One region of the Cellulosilyticum sp. ST5 genome, then DNA from elsewhere that is predicted to be linked to it. Evidence: predicted binding sites of a transcription regulator. Region 1 holds the regulator's gene; each other region holds the start of a gene.

Region 1 (10,249 bases):
CGCATATGCTAAAGCAAGCTGAACATTCACCTTTTTATGATGTATTAAAAGACTTAACAGAAGAGGAACATTATCAATTAATAAAAGAAAGTATTTATCCTGAAATAAGTGATTTATTTGTAACACCAAAAGAAATAGATGAGGTGATGGAATATTTATCAAGCATTGTAGCTAATGGTATTAATCTAGCAGTTCATCCTGGCATGACATTAAAAGATATTAATAAATATACTTATTAGTCATAAAATAATATACAAGCCTATACAATAATAAAGAATGGTGTAGGGGGGGATATATGTGTTAAAACTTGAAAAGATTATAAAGCACTATGAGATTAATTTTCGACTAAACGGCTATAAAAAAATGATTCTTTATATAGGTATTATTAGTTCATTGATGATTAATATATATAGCTTGCAGCTTAAAGGATACCCAGTCGGAGAGCTTTTTTTTTCTGAGGCATTACCTAAATCTTCTTCAACATATAAAACCATATTCTTTAAACAATATGGCTATTTATTTTCTGGTGTTATAATTGGAGAACCTTTAAGTTTGCTTGCTAATGCTATTCCTTATATAGAAGAAAATGAAGGATTTAAAGCCTCTTACAATGAAATAGTGGGTTATTTTACACCTAATGATTTAAAAAATCAAAAAATATCACAAACTAATGAGCAAGTAAAAGAAACACAAAATGATAGAACTTCTCAAGTACAGGAGAAGGTTTCAATTGAAGCTCTTAAAGATCCACAATATGTATTTAATCGTTATATGACTGCTTCAGCAGAAATGGAATTTGGAGTAGATATGATAAAGGAATGGGATTTTTCTAAGCTTGCTCAGCAACCTATACGTTTAAATGAATCTATAAAAGGACCTCAAGTTCTTATTTTCCATACACATTCTAGAGAAGATTATATGGGTGGACTAACTGTTATAGAGGTGGCAGAGGCATTAAAAAAAGAATTAGAAGATGAATATGATATTGCTGTATTACATATAGAGGACTCTTTTTATGAGGAAAGTAATAAAGGAAAGTTTCCTACAGGTGGAGAATATGAACGAATGGAGGCAAAGATTAAGCAAGTAATCGAAGAAAACCCTTCTATATCTGTAGCCATTGATTTACACCGTGATGGGGTAGATGACAAAGTCCATTTAGTGACAGATATTAATGGTAAACAAACAGCTAAGGTGATGTTGGTAGCCCCTTTATGTCGCAATCGTAATGTGGCAGGCCAAGTTGTAAATAAAGTGGATTTACCCAATCCATATCTAGGTGATAATTTAGCTTTTGCCCTTCAAACACTTTTAACTGCCAATGAATATTATCCAGGTTTTTCGAGAAAAATTTTCTGTGATGAATGGCGTTATAGTACTCATATGAAACCTCAGTCTCTTTTAATGGAATGGGGGGCACAAACTAATACAGGAGAAGAAGCTCTTAATGCTGTGGAACCTATGGCACAAATTTTAGCTAAAGTTCTAGGAAAAAGCTAATGAAACAAAAAGATTGATACAAAAAGAAGGGCTATGCTATAATGAAACGAAAAGAATAGACAAAAGAAATAAGGAGGGGCAAAATGTCTCTTTCAAAACAATCGAAAATAAGAAATTTCTCTATCATTGCCCATATTGATCATGGTAAGAGTACACTTGCGGACCGTATTATTCAAATGACGGGTACACTTACAGCACGCGAAATGCAAGAACAAGTTCTAGACAATATGGATTTAGAAAGAGAACGAGGGATTACCATTAAATCACAAGCGGTAAGGTTGGTATATAAAGCAAAAGATGGGGAAGAGTATGTATTTAATTTAATTGATACTCCAGGCCACGTTGATTTTAACTATGAGGTATCTAGAAGCCTGGCAGCTTGTGAAGGTGCTGTGTTAGTTGTAGATGCAGCACAGGGTATTGAAGCACAAACACTTGCTAATGTTTATTTAGCCTTAGAGCATGATTTAGAAATTATGCCGGTTATTAATAAAATCGATTTACCAAGTGCTGACCCAGAACGTGTCAAAGAAGAAATAGAAGACATTATTGGGTTAGATGCTAGTCATGCACCACTCATTTCAGCTAAGACAGGACTTAATGTGGAAGATGTATTAGAACAAATAGTGACTCATATCCCAGCACCAACAGGTGATATGGATGCACCACTTAAAGCGTTAATTTTTGACTCATTATATGATCCTTATAAAGGAGTTATTGTATTTTGCAGAATTAAAGAAGGAACACTTAAGCAAGGTATGCGTGTACGTATGATGGCTTCCAAGACTGAATTTGATGTGGTAGAAGTAGGAACTTTTGGTGCCGGACAATTTAGGCCAAGTGAAGAAGGCTTAATTCCAGGAGAAGTAGGTTACTTTACAGCAAGTATTAAAAATGTAAAAGATACGCATGTAGGAGATACAGTAACAGATGCCACTAATCCAGCTGATGCTCCTTTACCTGGTTATAAAAAAGCTAATCCAATGGTGTACTGTGGTCTTTACCCAGCAGATGGTGCAAAATATGGCGACCTTCGTGATAGCTTAGAAAAGCTTCAGCTTAATGACGCAGCCCTTGTATTTGAACCTGAGACCTCTATTGCTTTAGGCTTTGGATTTAGATGTGGTTTCTTGGGACTACTTCATATGGAAATTATCCAAGAACGTTTAGAACGTGAATACAATTTAGACCTTGTAACAACAGCACCAAATGTTATTTATAAAGTACATCAGACTAATGGAGAGGTCATTGAACTCTCTAATCCAGCTAATCTACCAGATCCATCTTACATTAAATATATGGAAGAACCAATGGTTAATGCTAAAATTATTGTACCAACAGAATATGTGGGAGCTGTTATGGAACTTTGCCAAGAGCGAAGGGGAATCTACTTCGGAATGGAATATTTAGAGGCCACACGTGCCGTGCTCAATTACGATTTGCCTCTTAATGAGATTATTTATGATTTCTTTGATGCGCTTAAATCAAGAACAAGAGGTTATGCTTCTTTTGACTATGAAATGAAAGGTTACCAAGAATCTAAATTAGTTAAATTAGATATCTTAGTTAACAAAGAAATTGTAGATGCTCTTTCTTTAATTGTTCACGAAACAAATGCAGTTCATAAAGGAAGAAAAATCGTTGAGAAGCTCAAGAAAGAAATTCCAAAACATTTATTTGAAATTCCAATTCAAGCAGCTATTGGTAATAAAGTCATTGCTAGAGAAACAATCAGTGCTATGCGTAAGGACGTTCTTGCAAAATGCTATGGTGGTGATATTTCACGTAAGCGTAAATTATTAGAAAAACAAAAAGAAGGTAAAAAACGTATGCGTCAAGTAGGTAACGTAGAAGTACCACAAGAGGCCTTCATGAGCGTACTTAAATTAGATGAATAGAGGAATAGATTATGCCAATTGGACTTTATATCCATATTCCTTTTTGTGCATCTAAGTGCTATTATTGTGATTTCCTATCTTTTAAAAGACATGAAAAACAAGAAGCCTACGTGGATGCACTGATTCAGGAAATGGAACAAACTAAAAAAGATCTAGTAAGTGGCACAACTATAAAGTCCATTTTCATAGGTGGTGGTACTCCAACAGTACTACCACCCCTTTTATTGGACAAATTATTAAAAGCTGTTGTGTCATGTTTTAATATAGAGCCTGATGCTGAATGGACCATTGAAGCTAATCCAGGGACAATAGATATAGAGAAGCTTCAGGTTCTAAGAAAGTATCCTATTACTAGAATAAGCTTAGGTTTACAGTCTACTCATGATGACTTACTAAGAAAAATCGGAAGAATTCATACCTTTAAGGATTGGGAAGAAAGTATACGGCTTATTAAGCAACATACTTCATGGGAAATTAATACAGACTTAATGTTTGCACTTCCAGGACAAACAGAAGAGGCCTTTCTTGAGACTTTAAATACAGTTACGGCTTATGATATAGAACACTTATCTGTTTACGCGCTGATTATAGAAGAAGGTACAACTTTTTATAAGCTTTATGAAGAAGGCAAATTAGAAGTAGCATCGGATGAGTTGGATCGCCGAATGTATCATACAGCGCAACGTTATTTAAATGATAAGGGCTATATTCAATATGAAATTTCAAATTGGTCAAAGCCAGGTAAGAGTTGTAAGCATAATGCAATTTATTGGCAATTAGAACCGTATATAGGAATAGGCCTAGGAGCACATTCGTTGATGAATCATGCTAGATATTATAATGAAACAAATATGGAAGCGTATTTATCAGCAGCAGGTAATCTTTCCTTACTAAGGAAAGAAGAAGAGCAACTTACTAAAGAAATGGCAATGCAAGAATACATGTTTTTGGGGCTTCGTTTACTTCAAGGTATTGATACATTAGCATTTGAGAGACGTTTCGGAGAAAGTGTGTGGCAAGTTTATAACGAACAATTAACCAAATGGATAAAATATAATGTACTTGTAAAAGATAAAGAAAGAATCTATTTATCACCTTATGGTTTAGATGTTTGTAATGAGGTTTTTGCTTCTTTTTTATAAATACAAAATTCTTTAGATAGGATATTGACAACTGAAAATTTTAGTGATATCTTTATTTTATAGTTAGCACTCGTTAATGGTGAGTGCTAACAACAAGAAGGAAGTGATAGGATGGATATAGACGGACGTAAGCTGAAAATACTTGAAGCAATCATTCGTGATTATATAGAAACAGGAGATCCTGTTGGTTCTAGAACTATTTCTAAGAAGTACGATTTAGGCGTTAGTTCTGCTACCATTCGTAATGAAATGGCAGACCTAGAAGAACTCGGTCTCATTGTGCAGCCACACACTTCTGCAGGAAGAATTCCTTCTGATAAAGGATATCGCCTTTATGTAGATGGTATGATGCAACGTACACACATTGAACCAGAAATAGAAGAGATCATTTTAAAGATGATCAAAGAAAGAGTGAATCGTATTGATACACTAGTGGAAGAAACTGCTAAACTTATTGCAATGCTCACTAATTGTGCAACCATTGCTAGTACACCTTCTATTACTCAAGTACGTATTAAGCACCTTCAACTTGTTCCAATAGATGAGCATTCTGTAGCATGTGTGATTGTGACAGATACGAATAGCGTGAAAAATCACATTATCCCTACACCTAAAGCTATTGATTTTAATATGTGTAACGCTTTAACACACATTTTAAATGAAAGCATAAAAGGAAGCACACTAAGTCAAATTAGCTTGGATAAAATACGAGTATCTATTGAAGAAAAAATGAAAGAATACAGTACCATTGCAGGAAGTGTATTAGAGGCTATTGATAAAACCTTGCATCAAGAAGATATGCCAGATATTTATATACGTGGTGCCAATAATATTCTTGACTTTGAGGAATTCAATAACAAAGAAAAAGCAAGAGAATTATTTAAAGTATTGGAAGAAAAGCCATATTTATTACAAGTGTTAGATCATACACCACCTAACACCATTACAATCCGTATTGGAGAAGAAAATATACTAACTCCAATGAAAGATTGTAGTGTAGTAACAACAAGTTACAGCATAGGGGAACATACCATTGGTAACATAGGTATTATTGGTCCAACACGTATGGATTATGGTCAAGTCGTTTCAGTACTTGAATACGTCTCTCATCATATAACGAATATGTTAAGAGAAATGAATGACTCTTAACGTGAAAGGGTGAAATCATGGAGGAAAATAAAAAAGTTGATGAAGTACTAGAGGCTGATCAAGTGTCAGAAGTAGAAGAAAGTGCATCTGCTGAAGTAGAAGATCCTAAAGAGACTGAAGCTGTAGAAGCTGAAGTTGTAGAAGAAATACCTGAAGAAACAAAGGAAGAATCAGATAAATCAGCAGAATATCTTGAACGCTTACAACGTTTAATGGCGGAGTTTGATAACTACAGAAAACGTAGTGAAAAAGAAAAATCTGATAGCTATGATTTTGCAGTAAGTAATACAGTAGCTGAGTTATTACCTGTTATTGACAACTTTGAACGTGCCCTTCAAGTAGAAAGTGAAGATAAAAACTTCTATACAGGGGTGGAAATGATTTATAAACAGTTAATGAGTATGCTTGAAAAGTTGCATGTAACATCAATTGAAGCAGAAGGCAAAGAATTTGACCCAAATCTTCACAATGCGATTATGCACATAGATGATGAAGCTTATGGAGAAAATATCATTGCTAAAGAACTTCAAAAAGGTTATTTATATAAAGAAAAAGTGATTAGACATAGTTTAGTCCAAGTAGCAAATTAATATTAGTTTAGTAGGAGGAAAATAATCATGGGTAAAATTATAGGAATTGACTTAGGAACAACAAACTCTTGTGTATCTGTTATGGAAGGTGGAAAACCAGTTGTTATCGTTAATGCTGATGGTAATAGAACAACACCATCTGTTGTTGGTTTTAGTAAAACTGGTGAAAGACTTGTAGGGGATGTGGCAAAACGTCAAGCTGTTACAAATCATGAAAGAACAGTAATCTCCATTAAACGTCACATGGGAACAGACTACAAAGTAAATATTGATGATAAGAAATTCTCTCCACAAGAAATCTCAGCAATCATTCTTCAAAAATTAAAAGCTGATGCAGAAGCTCACCTTGGTGAAAGTGTAACAGAAGCAGTCATTACTGTACCAGCGTACTTCACAGATAGCCAAAGACAAGCAACTAAAGATGCTGGACGTATCGCAGGTCTTGATGTAAAACGTATTATTAATGAACCAACAGCTGCTGCTTTAGCTTATGGTCTTGATAATGAACATGAACAAAAAATTATGGTATATGACCTTGGTGGTGGTACATTCGACGTATCTGTTATTGATATCGGTGATGGTGTCATTGAAGTACTTGCAACAAGCGGTGATAATCACCTTGGTGGAGATGATTTTGACCAAAAAGTAATTGATTATTTAGTATCAGAATTCAAAAAACAAGAAGGCATTGACCTTTCAGCTGATAAAGTAGCAATGCAACGTTTAAAAGAAGCTGCTGAAACAGCTAAAAAAGAACTTTCACAAAAAACAAGTGCCAATGTACTTATTCCATTTATCTGCAGTGAAGGAAAGAGTCTAGATGTAACCATTACACGTGCTAAATTCGACGAATTAACACAAGATTTAGTAGAAAGAACAATGGGACCAGTTAGAACAGCACTTAGCGATGCAGGTCTTAACGCTTCAGAACTTGATAAAGTATTATTAGTTGGTGGTTCTACACGTATTCCAGCTGTTCAAGATGCTGTAAAACGTATTACAGGAAAAGACCCATTCAAAGGTATTAACCCAGATGAATGTGTTGCTGTAGGAGCAGCTATTCAAGGTGGTAAACTTTCTGGTGAAGCTGGTTCAGGAGATATTCTTCTTCTTGACGTAACACCTCTTTCACTTGGTATTGAAACAATGGGTGGTGTAGCTACAACAGTTATTCCTAGAAATACAACTATCCCAACTAAGAAATCACAAGTATTCTCAACAGCAGCAGATAATCAACCAGCCGTTGATATTCATGTAGTTCAAGGTGAAAGACCAATGGCTAATGACAATAAAACGCTTGGTAACTTTAAATTAGATGGTATTATGCCAGCTCCACGTGGGGTACCACAAATTGAAGTAACATTTGATATTGATGCTAATGGTATTGTTAAAGTATCTGCCAAAGACCTTGGAACAGGTAAAGAACAACACATTACAATCACAGCTAGCACAAATCTTAGTGATGATGAAATTGAAAAAGCTGTTAAAGAAGCAGAACAATTTGCAGCTGAAGATAAAAAACGTAAAGAAGCTATCGATGTTAAAAATGAAGCAGACAGTATGGTATTCCAAACAGAAAAAATGCTTAAAGACATGGAAGATAAATTAGAAGCTGATGATAAAGCTAAAGTGGATGCAGCACTTACAAAATTAAAAGAACTTAATGAAAAAGCTGTTATCGGTGCTATGACTGATGAACAAGTTGCTGAACTTAAAGCAGCTAAAGAAGAGTTAACAACAGTATTCTATGGAATCTCTGAAAAATTATATAGTCAAGCAGCACCAGATATGGGCGCTCAAGATCCAAATGCAGCAGCTGGTGGCAGTGCAAAAGATGACGATGTCATTGACGCTGATTTCAAAGAAGAATAAGATAGAGTATGAAACGGTCAAAGAGTACGTCTCTTTGACTGTTTCTGTGTTCACTTATAAGGACAAATAAATGAGATAATAAATTTGAGTAGTGGTGGTGAAAAGCGTGGATAAAAGAGATTATTATGAAGTCCTCGGCATAAATAAATCGGCTCAGGACGCAGAAATAAAAAAAGCTTATCGTAAATTAGCAAAAAAATATCATCCAGATGCTAATCCGGATAATAAAGAAGCAGAAGCTAAGTTTAAAGAAGTAACAGAAGCTTATGAGATTTTAAGTGATCCTGATAAAAAAGCAGCTTATGATCGCTATGGCCATGCCGCTTTTGAACAAGGTGCTGGCGGTGCTGGTGCTGGCGGCTTTGGTGGTTTTGGCGGTTTTGGTGGCTTCGATGGGGACATCGACCTTGGAGATATTTTAAATGGTATGTTTGGTGGTGGCTTTGGTGGAAGTAGTAATCGTAGACGTTCAAGAGGCCCAAGACCAGGGGCTGATATTAGACAGACCATTCAAATTAGCTTTGAAGAAGCCGCTTTTGGCTGCGAAAAAGAACTTTCTATTAATACTTCTGAAATCTGCGGCACATGTAATGGTACCAAAGCTAAACCTGGAACCTCTACATCTACATGTACAAAATGTGGTGGTACGGGACGTGTTGTAGTGACACAACGTACGATTATGGGTATGATGCAAACAGAACAGGTTTGTGATGTTTGCCAAGGCGAAGGTAAAGTCATTAAAGAAAAATGTACGACTTGTCATGGGCATGGTAAAGTAAGAACCGTTAAAAAAGTAACTGTATCTATTCCAGCAGGTATTGACCATGGTCAGACGTTACGTGTATCTGGCAAGGGTGAAGTGGGAGATCCAGGAGCACCAGCAGGTGACTTACTTGTAACAGTTTCAGTCAAATCACATCAAGTATTTGAACGTCATGGCCAAGATGTTTATATGCGTATGCCAATTAGCTTTACTCAAGCAGCTTTAGGAGCAGAGCTTTCTATTCCAACTTTAGATGGTAATGTGAAATTTACCATTCAACCAGGTACACAAACTTCTTCTAAATTTAGACTACAAGGCAAAGGTATACCAAGCTTACGTAATAGCAAACAGCGTGGTGACCAATATGTAGAAGTTTATATTGTAGTACCAAAGAATCTGACTGAAAAGCAAAAAAGCATCCTAAGAGAATTTGAACCGGAAGCAGGCGAGCAGGCAGAAGAATCTAAAAAAGGTTGGCAACACATTTTTAAAAAAAATAAATAATGTAAAGATAAGAAGTAAAAGCAAAAGGCTATACACTTGGATAATCTTCAAAGGTATAGCCTTTTATTCTTATGCATAAGGAAAGGACGGCTAAGCTTCTTTAGAAGTGTGTTCTATTTCCTGTTTTGAAAAAGATTCATGTGATTTGAGATAGTCTCTTATAGCATAAAGGACATCTCGTAATGGCCAGCAAATCAAATAAATAATAGCAATATACATGATAAGTTGCAAAATAACTTGTCCATAAATAAAAACATAATTAATGAAGTTACCATTAGTCATAAAAACACCTCCTTTATGTTAATGTTACAAATAACAAGGCGAATCATACATCCAATTTATGTGGAAAATGGTATGAAGGAGGGTGAAAATGGACATAGCTTGAATTATAAAATACTTTCACTTATAATATGAACTATTACAGATAGATGGAGATGAAATAATGAATTGGTTAGAAGTAACTATAGATACATCCAAACAAGGATTAGAAACAATAACAGGTATATTATTACAACTGGGCGTTACGGGATTTGTGATTCAAGATCCTGATGATTTTGATGAATTTTTAACTTATCAAGGTAAAACTTGGGATTACATGGATGAAGATGTAGAAAAACTTAAAGATTGTCCGACTAATATCAAATTCTATTTAGCAGAGAATATGCAAGGACAAGAAACTTTTAAGGAAATTAAAAAGACGTTAGAACGTATGAAAGATTCACCTGAAGGAGCAGATTACGGCTCATTAGAAATGAGTCTAGGTAACGTTAACGAAGAAGACTGGGCAAATAACTGGAAAAAGTATTTTAAACCTTTTGAAGTAGGTGAGAA
Region 2 (10,249 bases), 1.4 Mb from region 1:
TTGGTGTCCACTTGATCTTCTGAAAAACTACTTGTCTTAAATTGGCTCTTAGCAAAATAAGTGTTATCATCTTTTTCAGGTACTACTTCTTGCTCTTCATTTTCTTTGATAATGACAGAACCACTGCCATTCTTATCCTTTTGATCGACTGATTCCTCTAATTCTTCCTTTTCTGCTGTCTTAACTGATTTATCTTCTTTTGGCTTTTCTTCGTTATTTTTATCTGCTTCACCACTTGTTACTTTAGATTCATTAGGTTCAATTGTTATATGTACTTTTCCACCTATTACAATCCCTATCACTAATATCAAAACTACACCGATTACACCAATAACAACTTTTTTCTTCTCCATTTTATTCTCCTTCTTGAAGTAATAACACAGTATGTCACTATATCCAACATTTTTTGACTTACCATGTACAATAAACAAGATTATAAATTAAATTTTATGTTTTTTCAATATATTTTATTTTTTTAATATTTTTTGATTATTTGTTTTACTTTTAATATTATCTTTTGTATAATATGTCATATATAAGATAATATTAGAAAGGACTATTTATATGAAAATGCATTTTAAAAAGCTACCTACTTTCATAACTATGGCAATCTTATGCTTATGTTGTGGCTGCGGAAAAGTAACTATTTCTTTTGGTGATCAACCTAGCTCTTCTTCTCCTTCAACATCTGATATATCAGAAACCGAAGACTCTCAAAACGCTAGTGACGATACTGAACAGACAAAGGAGACTACAGGCAAGATTAAAGCGCCTAATTCTTCTGCTGCCCCCCCCTCTACTACCTTAAATTCACCACTCAAAATTTCATCTTCTAAGGAAATCGATGATGTAATTGCTTTCACAACCCAATTTTATACTGATTGGTTTGAAATGAACAACTATGGTTATATGGAAGGTAATCCAGATTTTAAAACTTACGATGCTCAATTTAATATGTATTCTCCAAATTACAAAGCCTTCTATGAAGTTTACGCTTCTCAAGATGCTGATGTACCTTTTCCTGAATCTTATACAATGTCACTTTATGATGATATGGTTCTTGACAGCCATGGTCGTGTTGTTACTAAACACTCCCCTGATAAACCTCCGTCGGCTATTTCATCTCTCGTAAAATCTGTTGATGCCATTAAAGTATTAAGTGGTGGAAATGGTATTTATAAAATGGGGGTTATCTTAACCATTGAAGGCGAACAAGTAGGAACAGATTTAGTAGTAGAAACGCAATATATAGGTACTTGTACTGTAGTAGCTGAAGAAACAGGTTATAAAATTGAAAAATATTGTAGCTATATCCATAGTGAACAGGACACTACTGATAAACCTGAGGCATATTTAGAAGCATTTAAAGCTAAATTATTAGGCAAAGGATCTGAACTTGATGTTATTAAAGACCATAATGTCACTGCTTCTCAAGATGGAGTAGTTGTAGAAAGTACCATTCTTCTTGACGAAAATAAAGATACATCAAGTTCTGTCGATACAACTTCACTTGATATTAAACAAATCATTAAGGAAAATGACCCCAAAACAGTTACTTTCTTAGGTCCAACAAGCCAAGGCTCTGGATTTATTATTGCCCCTGGTGTGGTTGCCACCAACTATCATGTTATTGACGGACAAGCTGAAGGTGTTATTCGTTTTGTAGACGGCAGTACCACTACAGTTCTAGGCGTTATCGATTATAATCCTGATTTAGATTTAGCAATTTTAAAACTAGCTACTGCAGTCGGTGAACCTGTTTCTTTTGGTAATGCTGACACCTGTAGTAAAGCAGATGAAGTACTAGCTATTGGTAGTCCTCTAGGCTTATATAATACAGTAACTGTAGGTCTATTTAATAATACTTGGGAAGAATCAGGTGTGACACTTCTTCAATCTAGCTTGCCATTGGCACCTGGTAATAGTGGTGGCCCTTTATTTAATTCAAAGGGTGAGGTAATCGGAGTTAATACAATGATTATGTCTGGCTATGCCGATATCTCTTTAGCTGTAGATATTCAGCACGTCATTAATGATACTTCTGGATGGCAAAATACTTCTTATAAAAGCATTTCTGCTCAACCACTTTCACAGTTATTTAATCAATAAACACTCAAAAAGGCGAGTACATGTTCACTCGCCTTTTATTTATTACTCTATTATGTTCTTCGTTTTTAAAAATATAATAATACGCCTAGCTCATCTTTATAGTCTACTACATATGCAGTTACGAACTTTGTAACCTCAATGTCTTGTCCTTGTGGCATTAGTTTTAGACAAATTGAGAGCTCTACCCCTGTTTCTTTTGTGCTGTTTTCGAAACCATTATATTCTACTGAATAAATTTCTGTATCAAAGAACTCATCTTCCTCCATATCTAACTGGATCTTATAGAGTTTGAGTTTCTTTTCATATTGTTTAATTCTATCTTCTCCTATTAATACAAAAGGCTCAGTCTCACTTGACTGGCTACTTAGTAATACATTATATACCTCTTTATCCCCAGCAAAATATTTCTGTAACACTTCAAAGGCATAATCTATTTCTTCATATTCCCCTGATATATACGGTATGCCTTCGCTCTCCCTTTCGCTATAAATACAATCGTACATATTATATTCATGTAAGGGTATTACTTCTCTTGGAGGCTGTTTTTCTGAAACTGGCTCTTCTTCTTCCACAACTACTTCTATTTCTTCTTTTTCTGAATCCCTAATCTTAGTGTCTACCCCCTGCTCAATTCCAGCTAAAGTCTCATCTATACTGCTATCTTCTAATATTTTAGCGATTTCATCCTCCATCTGTTGCTCTTTAGTTTTTGGTTCATCACCTATAGTTATTTTAATCCCACAACCTGTAACGCTTACTATTACTATTAATAGACTACCTAACAATACACTCCACTTTTTCATTACTACTATTCCCCTTTTATTTATTCTTAAGGTATTTCGAAATATCATGTAGCATCTACTTCTATGTACATTGATGCTCATAATCTTCAAAAACCATCTTCCAATTTTTCAACATAAACATTAAGTTCCATAGTTAACCCCATGTCTTTTTCTATCCCTATGTCTCCATCATCATCTATACGTTCTACTTCAATATGAAACTTATTGTTTAAATCAAATTCAAATTGGAGTTGCAAAACGTACTATACCAGTTACTAGTCAATCGATTATTATCCTAGCAACTACTGCTGCAGTCATGCATACCTCTATTAATCTATTTATCCTCCTTATTTATTTCTTAATCATTATTTATTTACAATATTCTATATTATTTTAATATTTAATCATATACTTTTCAAGTCAAATATATTGTACCTTATCCTACTTTTATTACATTAGATCTCTCATTAAAATAAATCCGTATCTTTTTCCTATGTTTTAACTCTTGCTTCTCTATTTCAACCTACTTCTATTGTTTCTCTTAATATCCTTGCTTATTAATCTAATAGGGGATTTTTTGAACTCATTGAACTTTTTTATTATCATTGTTTCCTATCAAGCTACCATAAGTAATTCCTCCTATATGCCTTATATTCTCCTACCACAAAAAAGGTCTTCTTCTTAAATTTTCTATTAAAAATTGAGAACAAGGTCTTTTTAATACATTACTCAGGGCATTCTCACTATCCAGTTACTATATAGACATATAAAAAGGATGTTCCATCTAACTTTGTTAGATAAGAACATCCTTTATTCAACTCTCCAAAATATTGGAGAAGTAGTTGTTACTTTATTTGGGGTGGGATTACATCATTCCCATGCCACCCATACCGCCCATGCCACCACCTGGCATAGCTGGTTCATCTTTCTTAATGTCAGCTACGATACATTCTGTTGTTAAGAATGTAGACGCTACTGATGTTGCATTTTGAAGTGCGCTTCTTGTTACTTTAGTTGGGTCAATAATACCGCCTTCAATCATGTTTACATATTGTTCTGTAAGAGCATTGAAACCTGTTCCTTTTTCAAGTTCTTTTACTTTATTGATAACAACTGCTGGTTCAAGACCTGCATTTGCTACGATTTGGTAAAGTGGAGATTCTAATGCTTTTAGGATAATACGTACACCTGTTTTTTCATCTCCAGTTGTTGTATCTAATAATTTTTCTACGTCTTTAGCAACGTGGATATATGTGCTACCACCACCACCGATGATACCTTCTTCAACAGCTGCACGTGTAGCTGCAAGAGCATCTTCAATGCGGAGTTTCTTTTCTTTCATTTCTGTTTCTGTTGCTGCACCAACTTTGATTACAGCTACACCACCAGCAAGTTTTGCAACTCTTTCTTGCATTTTTTCTTTATCGAAGTCTGATGTAGATTGTTCAATTTGATTACGGATAAGAACAACTCTTTCTTTAATTGCCGCTTTATCTCCAGCACCATCAACAATTACTGTATTTTCTTTTGTTACTTTAATGCTTGCTGCACGACCAAGCATGTCAATTGTAGCATCTTTAAGTTCAAGACCTACTTCTTCTGAAATCACTGTACCACCTGTAAGGATCGCAATATCTTGAAGCATGTCTTTTCTTCTATCACCAAAGCCTGGTGCTTTAACAGCTACACAGTTGAATGTACCACGGATTTTATTTAATACTAAAGTAGTAAGTGCTTCACCTTCTACATCTTCTGCAATAATAAGAAGTTTAGATCCAGTTTGAACGATTTGTTCAAGAACTGGTAAGATATCTTGGATATTAGAAATCTTCTTATCTGTAATTAAAATGTATGGATTATCATATACAGTTTCCATTTTTTCTGTATCTGTTACCATGTATGCTGATAAGTATCCTCTATCAAATTGCATACCTTCAACTACATCTAATTCTGTTGCCATTGTTTTTGATTCTTCTACTGTGATAACACCATCATTTGATACTTTTTCCATAGCATCAGCAATTAAGTTACCTACTTCATCATCACCAGCTGAAATAGCTGCTACTCTAGCAATATGGTTTTTGCTATTAACAGTTTGGCTCATTGCTTTAATTGATTCTACTGCTGCTTCTGTTGCAGTTTTCATACCACGACGTACAATAATTGGGTTTGCACCTGCTGCAATGTTTTTAAGACCTTCTGTGATCATTGCTTGAGCAAGTACAGTAGCTGTTGTTGTACCATCACCAGCAACATCATTTGTTTTTGTAGCAACTTCTTTTACAAGTTGAGCTCCGATGTTTTCAAATGGATCTTCAAGCTCGATTTCTTTTGCAATAGATACACCATCATTTGTAATAAGTGGTGTACCAAAAGATTTATCTAATACAACGTTACGACCTTTTGGTCCAAGTGTTACTTTTACTGCATTTGCTAATTGATCTACACCAGATTGAAGTGATTGTCTTGCTTCTAATCCAAAACGAATTTGTTTTGCCATGTTTATAGCCTCCCTAAATTATTGTTTTTACTCTCTATTATTTAGACTAGTTTATTCAAACTATCCTATGTTGTTTATATTAAGTACTCATATGCTTAGCTAGATAAACTTAAACTAAAGAAAACACGCTCCCTTAGGTCATATAATAGCTTATTCAACGATTGCTAAAATATCACCTTGGCGAACGATAACATACTCTTCTTTGTCTAATGTTACTTCTGTTCCTGCATATTTTGAGTAGATTACTTTATCTCCAACTTTAACCTGCATCTCTACTTTTTGTCCATCTACAACGCCACCAGGCCCTACTGCTACAACTACTGCTTCTTGTGGTTTTTCTTTAGCAGTCCCTGTTAAGATGATTCCTGATTGTGTTTTTTCTTCTGCTTCAAGATGTTTGATTACAACTCTGTCGCTTAATGGTTTTAAGTTCATAAAGAAAACCTCCCTGTTTATATTTAATAGTTTGTTTTTGTATTATTAGCACTCACTATGATTGAGTGCTAATTGATATTTATAATATTATGGCATTATACCTTATATTGCAAATACAATTTTTACCTTATTTAAGGTATTTTAAACATATTTAATTTATTTATTTATAATTTCTTTTATTTGCTTCTATTTTTAATGATTTACTTTTATTTTTAACTTTTTTCTCTTGTTTTTATACACTCTTCTTATATTTCTCTGTTTTATGCTTTTTTCTTACTTATATCTTTAAAAAGCGCATTTTCTCTTCCATAGAAAAAAAGATATTGTTGAGCATAACCAGCCAATTCACCAAAGTACTCACTTGCAAACTTTTGTATTTCCTCTAACTTTACATCTTTACCTTCAAAGTAAAGGCCTTCTATTACTCTTTTAATCCAAACATCTGTTGGAAAAAGCTCCATCCTAGAGTAAGCAAATAATAAGATGCAGTCTGCAACTTTAGGCCCTACGCCTTTTATAGTCATTAACTTGGCTTTAGCTTCTTCAATAGGCATAATATATAAATCGTTTAAAATAACATCACCATTTAATACTTTTTGGCAAGCATCCATTATATAGGGTGCCCTAAAGCCTACTTTACATTCTCTTAAATCTTCTTCTGTGGCACGAGATAGCTCCTTTGGTGTTGGAAATGAATGATAATGTTCTCCCATGCCATCGACTTCATTAATTGGGAATCCAAATTTATTGGTTATATTCTTTAAACAAGCTTTAATATGAGGAATGGATTTATTCTGTGAGACAATAAAAGAAATAAGCATCTCCCATGGATCTTGACGCAAAATACGAATGCCTTTACCAAACTCCACAGCTTTTGCCATCCATTCATCCTTTGCAGCTAATGTTGCTGTAATATTTTCATAGTTTGTGTTAATGTCAAAGTAATTCATCCAGATTTCTTCTACTTCACTAGCAGTAGTATTATAAATCGCTACACTGCTAGAATCTGGTTGCTGAGTAATTTTAATTAACTTTTGCTTGGCATTTAAAAGGTAACTATGATCTGAAATTTTTTCAAAGCGAAACACTTGTCCACTTTCTAAAATTTGTCCAATATTAAAGTGACTTACATGATTGAGCATTACCATATTATTCATGTTCCACACCCTTTACTTTTTCATTCTTTCATATTATTACCATTTCGTCTACTAATATCCATTTTTATGTAATTTTTTGTCCCTTAATATGATTAATGATTGTTAATTTTTCTTTTATATTATCATAATATTTATTATTTTACACTCGTTATAGATAAACTATTTTTCTTTTTTACCTTTCTCATATCACTCTTATTCCAACATTATCAATAAAAGTATAATAAATCATTATTTCTTAAGGACAGTTTCTCTAGATTATAATACGCTCTAAATCTACTCTCTATCTTTATATACCAATTAGTACTTGATTAAATTTATTAATTTAGTAGGTAATTATTTTTTATTATTGTATAATAAAAACAGAGTTATTTATTTTTTTATCTAAGAAGGGAGTTTTCTATGAAAGATACAATTTATACCATTCCACTAACGGATGCCTTTCATGCAGAGGATGAATGTCCTTTTTGTTATATAAAACGTAAGTTAGAACAAGATGCCATTTCCTTTATTTTAGGCTGTGCTTATATGGAGGATGATATTCGCGCTACAACTGACCAAATGGGCTTTTGTAGTGAACACTATAAGAAAATGTATGATTACGGCAACCGACTTGGCATGGCTCTTATGTTACATACCCATTATGTAGCCCTTCAAAAGGAATTAGCAAAGAAAATTGAAGCCTTTTCTCCTACTAAAACGAGTATGTTTGCCAAATTCAAAAAAGCTAAAACCATGGATGAATTAGCTGGAAATCCTATTAGTGAGTGGGTGAATGAACAAAATCATACTTGCTATGTTTGTGACTATATTGATAAAAATTTTATCCGCTATATGAATACTTTCTTCTATTTAATGGAGACAAGCCCTGATTTTATGGCTCTCTTTAAGGATTGTAAAGGTTTCTGTGTTACTCATTTTGGAGATTTAATGGCTCTATCAGATACCCTTGTTACTGAAAAAGCTAAACCTGAATTTTATAGTATTTTATTTGATAAGATGCAAACCAATCTGAAACGTATTGAAGAAGATTTATCCTGGTTTATAGATAAATATGACTATCGTAATAAAGATGCAGATTGGAAAAATTCTAAAGATGCTATTCCTAGAGGTATTCAAAAACTCGTAGGTATTTATGTTCAAGATCCTCCTTTTAAAGAAAAATAGTCTTTTATACAAAGCTTGTTATTGATTAAATTTAATAATTACTAATAAGAGCTGGTACACTATTTAGTGTCCAGCTCTATTAAAATGATTCGACTTTAATGAGTTATATACTGCGCTCATTCTGTCTATTGGATTATAACCACTCACTTAAATCATAATCTAATTTTCCTTCTTCAACATCTTCTATCATCTGCATACGTTGCTTTTTCCAAATATACTGTAAGTCTTTGGTATTTCCTTGATAAACCCAGGGTAATGCTTCTTTCATATCTTTATACATTTTTTCTATCTGCTTTCTACTCCAATGTCTTAAGCAATACTTTCTCCCATCCTGAGCATAAATATAAATACTATAGTCTTCTTGATAAATCCATATCATTTTCTCTATTGGTATAACTACAATACCTTGGAAGATACCTATAAACCAGTGCTCTGTAATTCTATACCTCTTATCTTCCCTAAGACTCTTTTCTTCTTGTATTTTTAAAGCAACCTCTTTCCATCTTTGCTTACCTATGTAATGCCTTCCCTTAATCCTTGGTAATCCCAGTACACCTACTAAACATTTTATTACTTCATAAATCACAAAAACACTTATACAGATTAAACCTGCTACTTCTAAGCGATATCTTAACAAGCCTTTTTCTTCTTCTATGAATACTATTTTATTTATAAAATCCGCCTCTGTTACATTTTCTTTATAAATAGCATTCAAATCACGGACAACACCTAATAAAATCGTTTCATAATCAATTAATGTGTTTGCCTCTTTTATTATTAAAAATTTATTCTTACCCGTTAAATAGGATGGATCTGTACTACTAGTACTAGCGTATATACATATCATGTATTTACCTTTCATTTCTCCTAAATAAATAGTACTTTCCTTGTAATTCTCCCCATCTTTGTCCCCACTATAAATTTCATATCCAGTATTAATAAAACTCATTTCCTTGGCTGTTACAACAGGTGGTACTTCCTTTATAAATAATTTCATGTCATAGTCCTGAATATCCCCAGCACCTATTAATAATGATTCTACATACTCTCTATTGGGATAAGTCTGCATGCAGATTACTATTAATAAAACACACCAAATCAATAACCTTTTTAGATAATGTTGCCTTATCTCTTTGTTTAATCCTTTAGCCTGCATTTTTCTCCTCATACTCATCAATCATATTTTTACATTTTATATTATAAGGGGAACTAGATGATAGTTCCCCCTCTCTTAAGATTTTACTTCAACTGAAGTGATACGTCTATTAGATCATGTATTGAGAAATAAATCCTTTTCTTAGACTTCTTCTATCCCTGTATCTTGTATTTGATTAAGGCTTATTATTTTCTTATTCGCTTCAATTTCATCTAACATAATCTGTCTTTGCTTTTTCCATAAGTTATGTGTTTGACTAGTTTCACCATAATAAATCCATGGAATCATTTCTTTTAACTGGTTTAGAACTTGAGTATGATTCATTTCGGTTAGGGTATTTATTACAAACTTGTCCCCATCCTTGGTATGTATATAAAGCGCATAATATTGTACTTCACTAATGCCTTTTAACTTCGTATAAACCCATATAATATTCTCAAGTTTCACTGCGCAAGTGTTTAACTTAGTGGAAACAATCCAGTTCTCTGTAATCATTTGTCCTTTTCCTGCGTAGATGGGTTGTTCACTCTCAATTTCATCTATAACACTGGTTATTTCACCATACTTTTTCAGATGCCTTATTCCTTTCATCCCCTTAAAGTTGATTAGGTAAATAACATATTTAATAAGATATATTATCATTGCTAAGCCAAAAATTACAATCGCACCAGTAACAATATAATTAACAATTAAACGGCTCTTTGACTCCATATACAGTACTTTAGGTGCAAAGTCTTCCTCAGTGAATTCAGTTCCATAGTATGAGTTAAAATCTTTTATTACCTCTGGTAATAATTCACTATATCGGTCTACTTCACTTGTATTTTTAATATAACCCACCATATCTTCAGTTAATAATACATCTGGATCTTCATCTGCGGTACTTGGATAAACGCAAATAATCATTTTATTACCTAGCTGCGTTAAATATATACCATCAGTTTTT
Region 3 (10,249 bases), 1.8 Mb from region 1:
AGTCTTATTATAGAAGGCAGGAGTCTTGCATCAACTGATTTTTTTTGCAAGGTACTTTTTGAAAACTTGAGTTATACTACTGTTAGAGGTGAAATTGGTGATGGAATGGTTAAGTAAGATGAATGATGCTTTGGATTACATAGAGTCAAATATAACAGGTAAAATTGATTATTGCGAAGTTGCCCGTGTTGCCTGTTGCTCTTTGACGCGATTTCAAAGAATGTTTACATTCATGACAGATTTAACAATAGGAGATTATGTGCGGTTTAGAAAAATGTCTCTTGCAGGTGAGGATATTAAAAATACTGATATAAAGGTAGTGGATTTAGCTAATAAGTACGGATATGAATCTCCAGAGGCATTTACGAGAGCTTTTCAAGCTTTTCATGGTATGCCGCCAACGATTGTCCGAAAGCTGGGAATAGCCAAAAAATATCAGCCAATCACTTTCCAAATCAAGTTTGACGGAGGTAGTATCATGACTGGTTCAAAATCATTAGTTCGTATTGAAGAATTAAATCATATGAAAGTAGTTTCCTTTCAAGTCAATTGTGACAGACCTGAAACTTTGGCATGGAATCAATTACGAGAGTGGGCTGTAAAAAATCTGAATGACTATGAAGCTAGAAGATATATAGGTTTTGCACCTAATGGACATCACCCAACAGGGGAAGAAAATGATTTTCATGAATATAATGCTCAAATGGTTTTGCATGGGGAAGAAGGACTCAATACAACTTTGCTAGGCGCAAAGGTGAGTGATGCACCTAAAGGCCTATTTCTTGTGGGTGATGTGGTGTTGAATGAATTTAATGAAGATGGAACTTTAGATATAGGTTTATCCATGAAAAAATCATCACAGACTATATATGAGTGTATGTTGGATATGGGCGGCTATGATGTGGATTTTGACGGTCGAAATTATTTAGAAGAACATCTTTTTTCGAAGGAATGGTTTTTAGCTGACAATCCCTCGAAGGTACCAGTAGAATTTAAGTTTTGGCTTCCTATAAAAAAGAAATAGATTTTTCACTTTTTTTGAGTGAGTAAATTAAGAAATATTGTGATAGAGAGCTATCTAGCTCTCTATTTTTATTGTATAGGAAAGTCCTGCTTTCCTATACAATAAAAATAGACTGCTGCAATTTGGTGCAGTAGTCCTCTAAGTCTTAACTTTTATTGGATTTCAATTAATCGTTTTGCTTTGGGTACTTCTTCTTTTGGAATATTTATCTTTAATATACCCTCTTCTAGTTTAGCTGTAATGCCTTCTACTTTAACATCTTTTAAGCTAATCGCACGCTGCATAGAAGCAATGCGACGTTCTCGATGGATATATTGATCTTTTTCATCATTCATTTCTTCTTTTCGTTGTACGGCTATAATCAGTTGATCGTTCTGATAGTCGATGGCAATGTCTTCTTTTTTTACGCCTGGCATCTCTGCTTCAATAGCATAGCCATTAGCATCTTCTTTAATATCTACCTTAAAGGTGTCATACTTAAAATCCCTTAAGTTGAGAAGATCATTGTTAAAAAAGTCATCCATTACATGATAAAAGTCTACAAATCCGTTGTTGCTCCTTTGAACTGCTTGACGATTGAATGGTGTTAATCCAAACATATAAACTCCTCCTTTAAGAAACCTTTTTATAGTTTTGTTAGCACTCTCATTGGTCGAGTGCTAATTACACTTATAATATAGGCTTCTTAAATGTCATTGTCAAGTATTTTTTTAATATTTTTATAAAAATTTTGTATTTATAAAATATGCTTTCAAACCTTCATTCAAAAAGTAACTTATAGTGTCAGAAACAATCTATTACTAAAATACTAGGAATTAAAAATGTGGAAATTCATAGTTGTAAAAACCAAGTAAAACCAATACATGAGGTTCAAAAGCTTGAAAAATCAATATCTAGCTATAGGAAAAAACTATATTTTAAATATAAGCAATTTTATTGACAATATTCGACGAAGAATATATACTACAAAACATATTAAAACACTAAGAAATAAAAACACAGAAATAAAAAACTGTTTCTTATCGAGAGAGGCTGAGGGATAGGCCCTATGATGCCCAGCAACCGGACATTCCATAAGTGTACACGGTGCTAATTCCTACAAACGTAGAGTAATTAAAACTTTGAGTTTGAGAAGATAAGAAGGTGAGTTCTGCTTTATTTGAGCTACTTTCTTATCAATAAGAAAGTAGCTTTTGTATTTTATATAGTAAAACATATATAAGTTAGAACTATCTTCTACAGATGAAGGAGTTTCTAAAACAACAGGGAGGTGGAGTAAATGTCGCTAGCAGCTGAAAAATTAAAATATCGCTTATTAGGAGTAATCAAAGGCGATACTTATAGATATTCCCAAAATGTGCAGGGGGACTTTAGTAATTTGCAGCCAGGGGAGTTTGATTGGTGGAAATATAAGTATTACATAAAGCAGATTGAAAGAGCAGAGAAAGGTAGTCAAATTGAGGATTATTTTAAAAAGCAAGACCTTACATTTTCATTACCAGAGGCATTTGAGATAACAGGGAAATTTACTTTAACAGCGGGTGGAGACTTACTTTCAGGAGACCAGTTAACACCAGAGACAACCGAGCATTTCTGGGATGAGGTAGAAGATTTTTACTTTGATGGAGTAGACAGCATTTACGCTAATTTGGAAACGCCTATAGCTTCTTCTAAACCAGTACAGAATGCACCAAGAAGTGTTAATAGTACGCCAGAGCTTAATGGAACACTAGGTATGTTTGAAAGATATTTACATGGTGGAAGAGGGATTAATTTTTTCTCTACAGCTAATAATCACTGTTTAAATCAAGGAGAATCAGGGCTTATTGAAACCTTAGAATTGATTGATAAAAAAGGCTGTAAACAGGTTGGGACAGCTAGAAGTATAGAGGAACAAAGAGACATTCCCATCATAGAAAAGCATGGAGTAAGGGTAGCATACTTAGCTTATACCTTTACCTTGAACGGTGATCAAGTGCCAGCGGGAAAGTCATATTTAGTAAACTATGTCAAGCTGAATAACCCGGGAGAAAAGCTAGATTTAGTGAAGGAACATGTACAAATTGCTAGGGAAAAGAATGCTGACATTGTAGTTGCCTGTCTCCATTGGAGCTTAGAATTTGAATCCTACCCTATTCAAAACATCATCGATATGGGACACCGGGTATTAGAGGAATGCGGCGTAGATATTATTATAGGCAATCATGCTCATGTCGTGCAGCCTATTGAAAAGTATAGCTTCATAGATCCAATACAAGAAGTTAGGAAAACAGGACTGATTGCTTATTCGTTAGGCAACCTGGTAGGAGATTTTAATACGTTGAATGCTTTACTTGGGATTCTAATAAAGATTGAATTGACTAAAGGAATCCATAAGGAAAAAGAAGTAACGGTTATAAGCGATTTAAAGGTATTTCCTTATTATATCTTTAAGCAATATGAAAAGGGAAAATATAAGGAAATTAAATTATTAGATTTCATTAAATTGATAAACAAAATAGAAAAAGGGCAGCTTCCTTATGTGTTTACAAAGAAACAGCTCAAAGAAATTGCTCATTTAAAAAGACTATTTTTAAGGTTAATGCCAGAGGACAATGCAGGTATTCTAGAAAAAAACTAGGAAGAGGGGAGGAAAAAATATGATTAAATTAAGTCATATACATAAGACCTTTCATACAAAGGGTGCAAAGGTTGAAGCATTAAAGGATATTAATTTAGAGATAGAACAAGGCGATATTTTCGGAGTAATTGGCTATAGTGGGGCAGGAAAAAGTACGCTCATTCGCATCATTAATTTACTGGAGAGGCCTGATGAAGGAGAAGTAGAGGTAGACGGTACCATACTTACTCAAATGAATAAAAAAGAATTGTCTAGAGTGCGTAGTAATATCGGGATGATTTTTCAAGGCTTTAATTTAATGAACAGTATTAATGTTTATGACAATATTGCAGCGCCTCTTAAAAATTTAAAGTGGAATAAAAAAGAAATTGAAGAAAAGGTCAACAACTTACTAGAGTTAGTAGATCTAACAGATAAAAAATATGCTTATCCTAATCAGCTGAGTGGTGGGCAAAAGCAAAGAGTAGCTATTGCAAGGGCACTAAGCAGTGATCCAAAGATCCTGCTATGTGACGAAGCTACTTCTGCTCTAGACCCTACCACAACTAAATCTATTCTTCAGCTTCTAAAGGAAATTAGATATAAGCTGAATATTACCATTGTAATCATTACGCATCAGATGGAAGTAGTAAAAAGCATTTGTAACCGCATTGCCATTATGGAGAAGGGCGAAGTGATTGAAAGTGGAGATATTGTAGAAGTTTTTACTAGTCCTCAAAGTCAGGTAGCAAAAGACTTTGTTGCCCATTCTTCAGGGACCATCATTAACGAAGAAGATTTAGCGCAGTTTACAGGTATGGTATGCAAATTTAACTTTTATGGTGAAGTAGCTCATGAACCTATACTTTCAAAGTTAGAACGAGACTTTGATATTCAAGTTAATATCTTATTTGGGAATATTGAGCATCTTTATACAGGCATTGTAGGGAGCCTTATAGTTGAGCTTAGAGGTGATGATTGGCAGATACAAAAAGCGCTTGATTACTATAGAACATTGAATACAAAAGTGGAGGTGATTAAACATGCTACAGCAATTAATGCCTAATGTAATTGAATACTCAGCAGAGCTAGGAAAGGCTTTTAATGAAACAATGATCATGATTTCTGTATCAGGTCTATTTGCTTCACTCATAGGCATTCCAGTAGGGGTCATGCTACTTGTTTTTTCAAAGGACCATATTTGTGACAACAAATTAGTTTATTCCATTGTTTCTAAGATTGTAAATACACTAAGGTCTATACCGTTTGTTGTACTTATAGCAGCTATCCCAGGACTTACTAGAATGATTGTAGGAACAACCATTGGTGTTAAAGGTGCTATTGTGCCACTGGTAGTTGCCAGCTTTCCTTTTATAGCAAGACAAGTAGAAATGGCACTTCTTAAGGTGGATAGAGGTATTATTGAAGCTTATGAGGCTATGGGATTTTCAACATGGAAGATTATTACGAAAGTAATTTTAGTAGAAGGTAGAAAAGATATTATCTTAGCCATTACTGTTTCACTTATTAGCTTAATTGGTTATTCAGCTATCACTGGAACTGTTGGTGGAGGCGGACTTGGCGATTTTGCTATTAGATATGGTTATCAGTACTTTAAGACAGACATTATGATCGTTACCATTATTATTATTTTACTCCTAGTTTATTTGATTCAGGGAGTGGGAGATTTCATCTATAAAAAATTGGCTCATTAATAATAAATTATAAAAAGGATAGGGAGAGATGACAATGAATAAAAAGAAATTATTATCTATTATATTAACAGGTGTATTAGCATTAGGAGTTTCAGCATGTGGGACAGGAAAACCAACAAGCAATGAGGCAAGTAATACTACTCAGACAGAAAAAACAGATAGTGGGGAAAAAACAGTTCTTAAGATTGGGGTAAATGGTACAGATTTTCGCTTGTGGGATAATATCAATGAAAGGCTGGCAGAGTACAATATTGAACTTGAACCAGTGAGCTTTTCTGATTATATTAAACCTAATCTTGCTTTAGCAGACGGTGAAATTGACCTTAATGCTTTCCAACATGAACTTTATTTTGAAAATTTCATCAAAGAACATAGCTTAGACTTATCTTCAATCGGCTATACATTTATTGCACCTCTTGGCTTATATTCAAACAAAATCAAAAGCTTAGATGAAGTTAAAGATGGGGCAACTGTGGCTATTCCAAATGATGCTACTAATGGCGGAAGAGCATTACTTCTTTTAGAGTCAGCAGGGCTTATTACTTTAGATGGGACAGACAAAGTGACACCAACGACAAAGAATATTGCAGAGAATCCAAAGAAGCTTGAATTTGTTTCAATGGAATCTGTACAAATCCCACGTTCTTTGGCAGATGTAGACTTTGCAGCTATTAATGGTGGTGCAGCGACAGATGCAGGCATCTATGATTACATTTATAGAGAAGATCCAGAGCAAGAAAATGCACAGCAATATTTTAATGTCATTGCAGTAAGAACAGAGGATAAAGACAAAGAAGTATTTAAGAAGATAATGGAAGTCTACCATACAGATGAAACTAAGAAGGCAATTGAAGAAATTTATAGTGGCGCTTATATCCCAGTATGGTAGAATATCAATAGTGATGAGTTTGAATAAGAGATAAGTAGAAATGATGATAAATAGGGCTGCTACAAAATAGAATGAAAGGAAGCATTCATTTTGTAACAGCCCTGTATTTTAATAGAAGGAGATAAGACATGAAGAGTAAAAAGGATAGTTTATTTCAATATATTAATGAGCATCAAGAAGAGTATAAGACTATTGCAAAAGAAATATTTGCTCGCCCAGAAACATCTAACCATGAGTATTTTGCCAGTGGCATTTTGTCTGAGAAATTAGAAGAACATGGTTTTGTAGTAACTAGAGATGTAGCTGGACATCCTACAGGTTTTACGGCTGTTAAAAAATCTGAGAAAGCGGGACCAACGTTAGCATTTTTAGCTGAATATGATGCTTTAGCAGGTCTTGGACATGGCTGCGGGCACAATCTTATTGGTACAATAAGTACATTTAGCGCCATTGCCCTTAGTAAGCAGTTAGAGGAATTAGGCGGAGAGATAAGGGTTTACGGTACACCTGGGGAAGAAGGTGGAGAAAATGGTAGTGCCAAAGAAAGCTTTGTGGTAAAGGGTTATTTTAAAGATGTGGATATTGCTTTAGAATTACATCCAGGAAGAGTTAATACACTAACACCAAAATCACTGGCACTTGATCCAGTTGATATTGAATTCTTTGGAAAAGCTGCTCATGCAGGGGCTGCACCTGAACAAGGAATTAATGCCCTTGATGCACTCATCCTCACCTATAATGGCATTAATGCCCTAAGGCAGCATTTAACCTCTGATGTGAAGATACATGGCATTATTTTAGATGGAGGGACAGCACCTAATACGGTTCCTGATTATACGAGAGGGAGGTTTTATTTAAGAGGAGCAACAAGACAAAAAGTAAATGAAGTTTATAAAAAAGTAGAGAAAATAGCAGAAGGAGCGGCACTGGCAACAGGGTGCACCTATAAAATGGGGCTCTTTCAAAATAAGGTAGATAACATTATTCCTAATGAAAAGCTAGACTTAGTTTATAAGGAAACTTTAGAGGAGTTAGGAATAGAGTGGACAGATGACCGAACCTTTCCTTCAACTGATGCAGGGAATGTGTCACAGGTTATCCCGCTTCTACATCCCATTTTTAAAATTACTGATGAGGAAGCACCACTTCATTCAGAAGTCTTCTTGCAGGTGTGTGGCAGCGAAGAAGGCATTGGTAAAATAGAGGAAGGCACACAGCTGCTTGCTTATACAGGGCTTAAATTACTAGCGGATCCTGAACTAGTAAAGTATATAAAATCATAAGTGATATAAGCTACTGATTACATTTCCTTAAAAGAATATAATGAAAAGCCTTGTTCCATAATAATAAGTTTAGTATTAAGGAAAAAATAAATGAATAAAGACCATATAAAGATTGCATAAAGTTTGAATCTAGTTTTGGAAAAAACGATTCATCTTTATGCAATCTTTATGTTTATCTATATAACCCTAATACTATACTCATTTTCTGTGTGTTAGATTAAAAGGGAATTAAGGAGGGAGTGACAGTGATGCAAGTTGTTACAAGTTTAATTGGTCTTGTAGGGGTAATGTTCCTTATTTATTTAACAACGATATTTTTTAAAGGGGATGAACGATAATGTCTACAGCATTGCAATATATCATTTACTTAGCAATTCTAGTGGCCCTAGGGATACCTTTAGGGAAATATATAGGCAAGGTAATGGATGGAGAGAAGGTATGGCTTTCAAAAATACTGTTACCTTGTGAAAGAGGTATTTATAAACTATTAAAAATTAATGAAAAGGAAGAAATGCACTCAAAAAAATATGCCTTAAGTGCTATAGCTTTTAATCTAGTAGGTTTAATCGTATTATTCTTTTGCTTGTTACTTCAAAAAATGCTTCCCTTAAATCCAGAGGGAATCCCAGGTCATTCATGGCACTTAGCTTTTAACACCGCAGCAAGTTTCGTGACTAATACTAACTGGCAAGCTTATTCGGGAGAAAGTGCTTTAAGTTATTTTTCACAAATGATGGGACTGACAGTTCAAAATTTCGTTTCAGCAGCAACTGGTATTGCTGTTCTATTTGCACTTATTAGAGGTCTTAGAAGAGTAGAAAAGAAAGGCATTGGTAGCTTTTGGGTAGATATGACAAGAACGATTCTTTATATCTTAATGCCATTAGGAATGGTAGTAACTATTGCACTTGTATCACAAGGGGTTGTTCAAAGCTTTGAACCTTATGAAACAGTAAGCTTAGTAGAACCCATTACCTTACAGGATGGAACAGTTGTTACAGAGCAAGTAATACCCATGGGGCCAGCAGCAAGTCAAATAGCGATTAAACAACTTGGAACAAATGGTGGTGGCTTCTTCGGTGTTAACTCCGCACATCCATTAGAAAATCCAACAGCATTATCTAATCTTATAGAAATGATTTCTCTCTTATTGATTCCAGTAGCACTTTGCTTTACGTTTGGAAGGAATATCAAAGATAAAAAGCAGGGCAAGGCCATCTTTATAGCGATGTTTATCCTGTTAGTTGTAGGTCTTGGCATTATAGGTTTTAGTGAACAACAAGCAACACCTCAGCTGGCACAAAGTGGTGCGGTAGATTTATCTAGCACTAATCAAGCTGGGGGGAATATGGAAGGTAAGGAAAGTCGTTTTGGTATAGCAAGTTCAGCGACTTGGGCTTCCTTTACAACAGCCGCTTCTAATGGTTCTGTTAACTCAATGCATGATAGCTATACACCAATAGGTGGTATGATTACGATGCTTCAAATGCAGCTTGGAGAGGTTATTTTTGGAGGAGTCGGTTGTGGTTTATATGGGATGATTGGGTTCATTATTTTAGCTGTGTTTATAGCAGGTTTAATGGTGGGTAGAACACCGGAGTATTTAGGTAAGAAGATAGAACCTTATGAAATGAGAATGGCAGTTCTTGTGTGCCTTGCAACACCTATTGCTATATTAGTAGGAAGTGGTATTGCAACTTTAGTACCATCTGTCTCTGATAGCTTAAATAATAACGGTGCTCATGGTTTTTCAGAAGTACTTTATGCTTACTCATCTGCTGGAGGTAATAATGGCTCAGCTTTTGCAGGCTTTGGGGCAAATACCCCTTTCTTAAATGTAACTATTGGGCTTGTTATGTTATTTGCAAGATTTGTACCAATGCTTGCTACCTTAGCTATTGCAGGTAGTATGGTAACTAAGAAAAAAGTAGCAGCTAGTGCAGGAACACTTCCTACACATGATGCCATGTTTATTGGTATTTTGATTTTCGTTGTACTTCTTATTGGCGCATTAAGCTTCTTCCCAGCATTAGCACTTGGACCAATAGCAGAGTTCTTCGAAATGATTGTTTAAGGGAGGATGAATAAAATGAAAGAAAAGACAAAAAGTTCTTTTACAGATAAAGAAATGCTAGGAAGAGCCATTAAAGACTCCTTCATTAAGATGAATCCTAAAAAGCAGCTAGAAAATCCTGTTATGTTTCTGGTTTATGTTTCATCTCTATTAACAACAGCATTATTCGTAGTTGCACTATTTGGTTTAAGAGATGCACAGCCAGGTTTTATATTAGGTATTACAGCTGTACTTTGGTTTACTGTATTATTTGCTAACTTTGCAGAAGCCATTGCAGAAGGTAGAGGGAAAGCACAAGCAGATGCCCTTAGGGCAGCTAAGAAGGAAGTCAAAGCTTATAAAATCCCTTCTATCTCACAAAAAACACAAGTGGTAGAAATCTCATCTGCCAATCTTAAAAAAGGAGACTTAGTCATTGTTAAAGCAGGAGAGCAAATTCCCGCAGATGGTGAAGTAGTAGAAGGGGTGGCTTCTGTAGATGAAAGTGCTATAACAGGCGAATCTGCTCCAGTTATTAGAGAAAGTGGTGGTGATCGCAGCGCTGTAACAGGTGGGACTACAGTTACATCAGACTGGTTAGTAATTGAAGTTACAAGTGAAGCGGGTGAAAGCTTCCTAGATAAAATGATTGCCATGGTAGAAGGTGCTTCTAGAAAGAAAACACC

What was found. Region 1 encodes HrcA, which represses chaperone genes, less so after heat shock. Its sites were predicted from a motif close to TGTTAGCACTCNNNNNNNNNGAGTGCTAACA; they were not measured.
Region 2: the regulator HrcA is predicted to act here: its motif matches at 5,870-5,900, upstream of groES (co-chaperone GroES).
Region 3: the regulator HrcA is predicted to act here: its motif matches at 1,659-1,689, upstream of QTL86_RS15820 (Hsp20/alpha crystallin family protein).

The regions. Positions count from the first base shown of each region.
Region 1 covers NZ_CP132338.1:1,424,924-1,435,172, reverse strand. The annotation lists gene gpr (GPR endopeptidase) at 1-239, shown strand, start outside; gene QTL86_RS07090 (stage II sporulation protein P) at 298-1,500, shown strand; gene lepA (translation elongation factor 4) at 1,584-3,398, shown strand; gene hemW (radical SAM family heme chaperone HemW) at 3,410-4,540, shown strand; gene hrcA (heat-inducible transcriptional repressor HrcA) at 4,652-5,689, shown strand; gene grpE (nucleotide exchange factor GrpE) at 5,707-6,279, shown strand; gene dnaK (molecular chaperone DnaK) at 6,307-8,151, shown strand; gene dnaJ (molecular chaperone DnaJ) at 8,258-9,418, shown strand; gene QTL86_RS07055 (hypothetical protein) at 9,509-9,700, opposite strand; gene prmA (50S ribosomal protein L11 methyltransferase) at 9,861-10,249, shown strand, end outside.
Region 2 covers NZ_CP132338.1:7,210-17,458, reverse strand. The annotation lists gene QTL86_RS00125 (hypothetical protein) at 1-353, opposite strand, end outside; gene QTL86_RS00120 (S1C family serine protease) at 565-2,109, shown strand; gene QTL86_RS00115 (hypothetical protein) at 2,175-2,912, opposite strand; gene QTL86_RS00110 (hypothetical protein) at 2,999-3,148, opposite strand; gene groL (chaperonin GroEL) at 3,757-5,391, opposite strand; gene groES (co-chaperone GroES) at 5,542-5,826, opposite strand; gene QTL86_RS00095 (DNA-3-methyladenine glycosylase family protein) at 6,087-6,983, opposite strand; gene QTL86_RS00090 (DUF6062 family protein) at 7,383-8,147, shown strand; gene QTL86_RS00085 (hypothetical protein) at 8,281-9,303, opposite strand; gene QTL86_RS00080 (DUF6709 family protein) at 9,445-10,249, opposite strand, start outside.
Region 3 covers NZ_CP132338.1:3,242,647-3,252,895, reverse strand. The annotation lists gene QTL86_RS15825 (helix-turn-helix domain-containing protein) at 101-1,024, shown strand; gene QTL86_RS15820 (Hsp20/alpha crystallin family protein) at 1,177-1,623, opposite strand; SAM riboswitch class I at 2,041-2,166, shown strand; gene QTL86_RS15815 (CapA family protein) at 2,304-3,644, shown strand; gene QTL86_RS15810 (methionine ABC transporter ATP-binding protein) at 3,664-4,689, shown strand; gene QTL86_RS15805 (methionine ABC transporter permease) at 4,667-5,338, shown strand; gene QTL86_RS15800 (MetQ/NlpA family ABC transporter substrate-binding protein) at 5,373-6,227, shown strand; gene QTL86_RS15795 (M20 family metallopeptidase) at 6,356-7,510, shown strand; gene kdpA (potassium-transporting ATPase subunit KdpA) at 7,845-9,584, shown strand; gene kdpB (potassium-transporting ATPase subunit KdpB) at 9,600-10,249, shown strand, end outside.